DNA from 2 places in the Pseudoalteromonas sp. N1230-9 genome. Region 1 is predicted to be linked to the other one. Evidence: riboswitches for the same ligand, from Rfam matches in the RefSeq annotation. Region 1 holds a riboswitch; the other holds the start of a gene.
The links. Region 1 has a riboswitch for cyclic di-GMP ahead of LY624_RS16750 (chitin-binding protein). Riboswitches for the same ligand answer to the same signal wherever they lie in the genome.
Positions count from the first base shown of each region.

Region 2: another riboswitch for cyclic di-GMP. It lies ahead of LY624_RS04535 (MotY family protein); the one in region 1 lies ahead of LY624_RS16750 (chitin-binding protein).

Region 1 is NZ_CP090419.1:3,564,554-3,568,293, forward strand. It holds gene LY624_RS16745 (S9 family peptidase) at 1-1,110, opposite strand, end outside; gene LY624_RS16750 (chitin-binding protein) at 1,220-1,789, opposite strand; cyclic di-GMP riboswitch class I at 1,903-1,993, opposite strand; gene LY624_RS16755 (efflux RND transporter permease subunit) at 2,117-3,740, opposite strand, start outside.
Region 2 is NZ_CP090419.1:955,324-959,063, reverse strand. It holds gene LY624_RS04540 (sigma-54 dependent transcriptional regulator) at 1-1,206, opposite strand, end outside; gene LY624_RS04535 (MotY family protein) at 1,222-2,106, opposite strand; cyclic di-GMP riboswitch class I at 2,205-2,290, opposite strand; gene flhA (flagellar biosynthesis protein FlhA) at 2,423-3,740, opposite strand, start outside.

The DNA of each region.
Region 1 (3,740 bases):
AGGGTCATCAAACTCTAATGTGAGTCGCTCTTCCTGCTTATCAACAACCACAAAGCGGGTTTGACCAAGCTCTCGCTCAGTTAAAACAAGATAGTCATTGAATATTTCGACCCCTTCCAATAGCACATTATGACGGTGCGCAGTATGCTCCTGCCACTGTTCTTTTGTAGCAATTGTGTCGGTTGTGGCAGTCATTAAACGGAAGTTTTTGGCTTGCCAATTTGTGACTATATAAAAAGTATCGCCAAGCTTATCAACGTCAAACTCATGGCCTTCTTCACGCGGCATTAACGCGCTGAATTCTCCCTCGGGATTGTTAGCGTCAAGTACCCAAGTATCGTTCGTTTCAGTCGTAGCTAAATCAATAATAATTAAGCTTTCATCTCGACTCTTACCAAGCCCCAGAAAAAAGCTTTTATCCTGTTCTTCATACACTAAAACATCATCTGCTTGTGGGGTACCTAACACATGGCGATACACCTGAAAACCCAATAAAGTTTGTAGGTCTTTTTTGACATAAAAGACTGTTTTACTGTCATTAGCCCAAACAATTTGCCCTTCCGTGTTTTCAAGTACATCGCTAAACACTTCGCCACTGGCAATATTTTTAAAACGCGCGGTGTAAATACGGCGGCCTTCGGTATCTTCAGAATAAGCAAGTAATTGCTCATCAGGACTAATTGCGACTTCACCTAGTTCATAAAATTCGTAATCACTGGCTAATTGGTTTACATCTAACAATAACTGCTTGTCGTGGGCTTCGATTGAACTACTTCGATAATGGCGCGCATATTCATCATCACCACGAACTTCTGAGTGATACCAGAACAGGCCATCCTTTACAGGAAAGGTATTATCATCCTTAACTATCCGCTCTTTTAGTTCGTTAAATAATACTTCTCGTAGCGGTTTAATACTGGCAAGCTGTTTTTCACAATATTCATTTTCTGCATGTAAATGTGCCAACACGTCTACATTCTCGCGCTCATCATCACGCATCCAGTAGTAGTTATCAGTACGAGTTAATTGATGAGCTGTTAGTTGATGAGGTTGTTTTTTAGCTACAGGAGTAGGCGTTAATAAAGACAAAGAATAAGAGTTTTGCGACACAGGAAAAACCACGATTAAAAACGAATGACCCGAGTCTAACACAGAAATAAAAAAGCCCACTCAAATTGAGTGGGCCAAACAATGCTAAATAGCATTTAGGGGGAAACTATCAATGTGATACTTGCTGCCATGCCATGGGCCAACTTTTACCCACACCAGGTTCATAGAGTGGGTTGTGTGATTCTTTCACACGACAAAACTCTGTATACGGCCAAGGTTTACACATATAAATATGGCCAGTCTTTGGTTGTAGTACTTTTACACCTGAGCTGTAAGCATTGCATGCTTGCGGATAAACATAATCATACTCTTGATTTTTATCCTTTATTTTCTTTTCGCACTTCGCAATACAGTTAAACGCCACTTTTACATGGGTTATACCCGTGCTTTCTAAGGCATAAATCTGATTGAGCCGATATGCAACGATGAGACCCTGCTCTGTTATTTTTCCTGCTCGAATCATGGGCATATGCACATTTATATGCTCAGCAATTGAACGAGGCCAATTATGAGGCTCACCCTCATCAGAGCTAGTGATAGGGTACTGAAATGACAAATCAGCTAACTCACCTTGTGCATCATAAAAAGTCACGACCACCTTATCCCCAACAAAAAGCTGAGTATGATGATTTAAGCAACCTATCGGCAACCACTTTCCAGAAGCCAGTGACATATGCATAAACAAAGTAACACCCTAAGAACAGCTAGTAGGTACTATCCAATAACAGCCGTACAAAATAAATACAATTTTAGTTTGAGGCAATAGATCCAAAGCACGAAGAATGTGCGCTTTTCAGCGGCCCCGCTATCATAGTTTTGTAATCAAAACCTTAGACCGGAAACTTTGCGTCCTAACCTTTCGGTTAGTTTGCCAAAAACTGAAACGAGTATAATCCTCAGTTGAAAACAAATCAAACAAAAGAATGTAACCGAAAGATATGCATAACAAGCAATTACTAGTCACAAATAAGCTATAAAAAAGCCAACCCGAAGGTTGGCTTAGTTATTAATCTCTTACCGCACGTCGATTTGGTATGAGCTCTTTCACTGAACGGAAAAAGCGTAAGAACACATGGCCTACATCACTCATCACGATATACAGACAAGGAACAAGTACCAATGTAATTAGAGTTGCAAACATCACTGCAAAACCAAGGGCCACTGCCATAGGAATAACAAACCTTGCCTGCAAGCTTGTTTCAAACATAATAGGAAGTACGCCAGCAAAGGTTGTAATTGACGTTAAGGTTATTGCTCTAAAGCGTGCACAACCTGCTTCAATAACAGCTTGGCGAGTTGACATTCCCTCTCGTCGAGCTTGGTTCACAAAGTCAGTCATAACTAAAGAGTCATTGATCACCACCCCAGCAGCAGCAATTAAGCCAAAGCCTGACATTAAGCTAATATCTAAATCAAACCAATAATGCCCCCAAATAGCACCGGTCAAGCTAAACGGAATCACCGACATAACGATCAATGGTTGTGAATAACTTTTTAGTGGCACCGCAAGTAAGATATACACTAAGAACATCCCCGCAGCGAAAAACATTAATTGCTCATTCGCCTGTGCTTGCTGCTCTTCAATGGCACCGCCTAATTCAGTTTTCACTGATGGAAATTCTTCTTTGAGCTGTGGCAGTAGTACATCGTCGACCTGCTTGACCACTTCACCTGGTTCTATGGTTTCTTCGTCAATGCTGCCGTAGATATACACAGTGCGATAGCCACCTTCACGGCGAATATAACTAATCCCTGGCTTTTCAGTTAGTTCAACTACATCACCAAGCAGTACTTCTTTGCCAGCAGGTGTCGTCACTACCGCATGTTTTAAAGAAGCAAATGCTTCGCGCGTTAATTTAGGATAACGCACCATTACACGAACTTCTTCACCACGGCGAATTACACGCTGTGCTTCTCCGCCGTAGAAACTTGCACCAACTTGATTGGCAATTGTAGCAAGGTCTAAACCTAAATCATAAGCAACAGGTTTTAAGCTAAGTTGGACTTCTTTACTAGCAGGGTCAATTGTCGAGCTAATATCAAATAAGCCTTTTTGCTGTTGCAGCAACTGAATAAAGCGACGACCCGCATCATTTAAAGTATCAACATCGGGCCCATAAAGCAGGTATCCAAACTCGCCATCATTGCCGCCGCCATTTACATCGTCGTAGATTTGCAATGATTTAACACCGGCAATGTTTGGCATCTGCTCACGCCAACGTCGCGATAGCTCAAAAGCATTATATGGACGCAAGTCCTCATCTACCAATGGTGCTAAAATTTGTGCTTCAGTACGCCCTTGATTAAAGACCAAAATATCACGTAATAATGTGTGACCAAACTCGCGTTCTGTCTCTTGATCAACCTTTTTAACCATGGCTTCAATTTCACGAATTGCTTCAATGGTCTGTATATCAGACGCATTTTCATTCATTTCCAGATTAATTTGCGGAAAGTCATGCGGTACTTTTGGTGTTGGTACAACACGTACTTGATTTGACGAAATTAAAGCGAATGTCAAAATCAAAAGGCCAATAAATGAGAATAACACTAACCAACGCCATTCAACACAACGCTCAATAAAGCGTTTATACGGACCATTCACAAAATTAAAGAAGCGCTTGTTAAAA
Region 2 (3,740 bases), 1.1 Mb from region 1:
TCCTTTGAAACGGCTAAGTAAATCATAAATATAATCAAATTCAGCTTGTTTCTTGCTATGTTTTAACTGTGACGCACTGGTTGTCGTTAGTGCTTTAACGTTTTCGGGTAGGTTTAGATCTGCCGCTTGGATTTCAACACCGCGAGCCATCACTAATGCCCTTTGCACTACATTTTCCAGCTCACGAACATTACCTGGCCAGTGATAGCTATACATTAACTGCTCTGCCTGTTGACTAAAGTGAAACTTCTCATCTCCGTATTTAGCAATAAAATACTTTGCTAATGGTAAAATATCGTCACTTCGGTCACGTAATGCTGGCCACATTAACGGCAATACATCTAAGCGGTAAAATAAGTCTTCACGAAAAAGGCCTTTCTCTACTTGCTCACGCAGCGGCTTATTGCATGCTGCAATCACACGAATGTCGAGTTTAATGCGTTGATGACTGCCTAATCGCTCAACCTCTCGCTCCTGTAGGACACGAAGTAATTTGGCTTGCAGCTCTAAAGGCAGTTCGGTTATCTCATCCAGTAAAATAGTGCCACCATTTGCAAGCTCAAACTTACCCGCTTGCTGTGCTACCGCACCGGTAAATGCACCTTTGTTATAACCAAATAACATAGACTCCAGCATATTTTCTGGAATAGCTGCGCAGTTAACCGCAATAAATGGCTTATCTGCACGTGGAGAAGATTGATGAATGAAGTTAGCTAACTTTTCTTTACCTGTGCCCGACTCACCCATAATCAGTACGCTTGCAGATGTTTGTGCTGCACGATTGGCAAGTCTCAGCACTTGCTGTGATTTCAGTGACACAGCAATTAAGTCACTCACACCATGCTTCATAGAATCAGCGTTGCGGATGGTTAGTTTTAGTTGATCAGCAAAAAACGGTTTAAGTAAAAAGTCGACAGCACCATTATTAAGTGACTGTGAAGCAAGCTCACCTTGGTTCGATTCCACAAGCGTGATAATTTGTCCACCTTGATGAGTTCTTTTAACTAGTTTTACCAAGTCAACCAAGTTCATTTGTGCTTGTTGAGCATCAATTAATACCAGTTCAGGCTGATAACTCAAACAATAACCAATAGCATCGGGGATCGAATCTGTGTACAGAAGTTGATACTGCTCATCATTGATCGCCAATTCAATTTCACGTGATGGTTGTTCTGGCGCAAGCCATAGTAGATGTTTCTGATCCATATTCCTTCTCACACCTTAGCTTTTTTGACGAAATAGACGAATTAAGACGCGTCTATTTGACGACTGACCGTTCGAATCTGAATTGCTTGCCACGGGATAGCGTCCTCCGTGAGCCCTGATTTCAATTAACTTTGCATCGATCCCATACTCGATAAGTCGGGATGCCACATCATCTGCTCTTTCTTTCGATAACAAACGATTGGCAAGCGGAGAACCTACATTGTCTGTATGTCCATCAATCATGACTTTCTTAACTTTAGGATCGAGTTGAATATAACGAACTAGTTTCTCTAAATAACTCAGGTCTGCGGCACGTTTAACAACACGCTCTCCTGAGTCAAAATTAATTTCATAATCTCTCGCTTGTCGCCAAGACAAAGGTGCTAATTTTTCACGGCATTGCTGATATTGATCAATCGCGTTATCGCTATGAGTTGTAGGAAAAGTCAGTCTGAGCTGCTCATCACCAAACCCGACGATTGTATCTAACCAGTAGCCCTGCTTAATGGCGCTTAAAATAGGTGCAACACCTTTGTTAAACGTAACCTGTTGCTGTTCAATATTGGCTGAAAAGAATTGTATAGAAGGGGCAATCGCTCGTTTATCTTGCCAATCTGCTGTACGAGCAAATACCTGTACATCCGTGATATCACGCTCAGTTAACAGCCACTTAAAATCCAGATGCTGTGGCTCTGAAGGCTCGCTGATAATCGATAATTGTGCATAACTATCTAGTTTCTGGCTAAGCTGGCAATAAAAAGCATCGCCACTGACATACCATGTTGCCTGCTCATAATTTTGGGTAATTACGCGTTCAGCTTTCACAGGCAGTGCATAAGCAGTTATAATGCCTACAACAATTAAAAAAGTTGCCTTAACAAGCTGATGTGAGTTATTCATTCGTATTCCAATTATCATAAACAGCCCAATTAAGAGCTTTAACGTGTATAATAAGCGGAACAAATTGCCTGAAGAGGCGAATAGACGTGCCGCTAAGTTAATGTAACCCCACTATCATGACCTTGCGGTTTTAGACTGGAAGCTTTGCGTCCTACCCTTTCGGCGTAGTTTGCCATTTAATTGTCTTAGTGTTTCCAACTAAGTAACTGTTATTATAAAACAGTTAACAAGTACCTAATTCTTAATGATTATAGATAAAAAAAACCAAAAAGCAACATTATGGGTATTTATTCATATTAAATTCATACACCTCATACTATCCTAGGGAACCGATAATACTAACTTTAATGTTATCAGGCACTTCGTTATAAGAAAGTACAGATAAACCTCCCTTCGTAAATGAACGCGCATAGCGCGCCAGTAACGGTCTTAGCTGCGGAATAACAATCAACACAGGGTTAACACCTTGAGATTTCATTTCATCAGCAATCACAGGCATGGCTCGTTGAAACTGGCCAAGTAAATTAGGGTCTACAGCAAAACTATCCAATGCTACCTTCCCTGCTTGCATTGCTTGCTCTAACGAACTCTGCATCGTTTGCTCTAGTTTTTCATCTAAGCTATAAGCAGCTAATTCGTCACGACTGCCCATCACTTGTTTTACTAACACACGTTTTAGTGCACAGCGTACATCGGCAGCAAGTAGAATCGGGTCTTTTGTGACTTCAATACTGTCAACTAAAGTGCCTGCAATAGTCACGATATCACCAATCGCAACATGCTCCTTAAGTAGCATTCTCATCACTTTTAGTTGCAGGTTAATTGGTAAAGACTTTTCAAGCGCATCAGCCAAACTAGGTGATACAGCCTTTAATCTTTCGTGTAAGTTTTGAATATCCTCATAACTGAACAGCTCATCTAAATGCTCTTTTATCACTTTGCCCATATGCGTTGCGATCACAGTGGCTAAGTCGACAACTGAATAACCCATATTCAGTGCCTTGGCTTTATTTTGCTCATCAACCCACACCGCTTCCAAGCCATAAGCCGGATCTGTCGTTAGTTCACCATCTAACTGGCCGTAAGTATCGCCGGTGTTTAAAGCTAGTAGCTGCTTGGCATTCAGTTGAGCAGACGCAACGGCCACTCCCGCTAGTTTGATTTTATATTCTTGAGGATTAAGATTTAGATTATCTTTAACTCTGATTTCAGGTAACAAGAAACCAAGTTGTTCAGATAAGCTCTTACGCATACCACGTATTGTTTTTGCTAGTTCCTCGCCTTTTTCCTTATCGGCCAAATAAACTAAACGAAAACCAAGCTCAACGCTTAAAGTATCGACATGCGGAATATCTTGCCAGCTCAGAGCTGCTTGTTCTTGGGCAATTGTATCTGTAATGCTTTGCGCTTCTTCTAACTGCCCTTGTGGTGTCTTTTTGTAAAGTCGCCAAGCAACATACAAAAGAGGCAATGCAAAGCCAATAAACGCAAGGCTTGGCATACCTGGCACAATACCTAACACCAACATGACTAAGGCGGCGGTTAGAATAACTCTTGGTGAGGCAAGTAACTGGCTTCCCACCGCTTCACTCATGTCACCTTCATCGTTCATTCTGGTAACAATAATTGCTGCA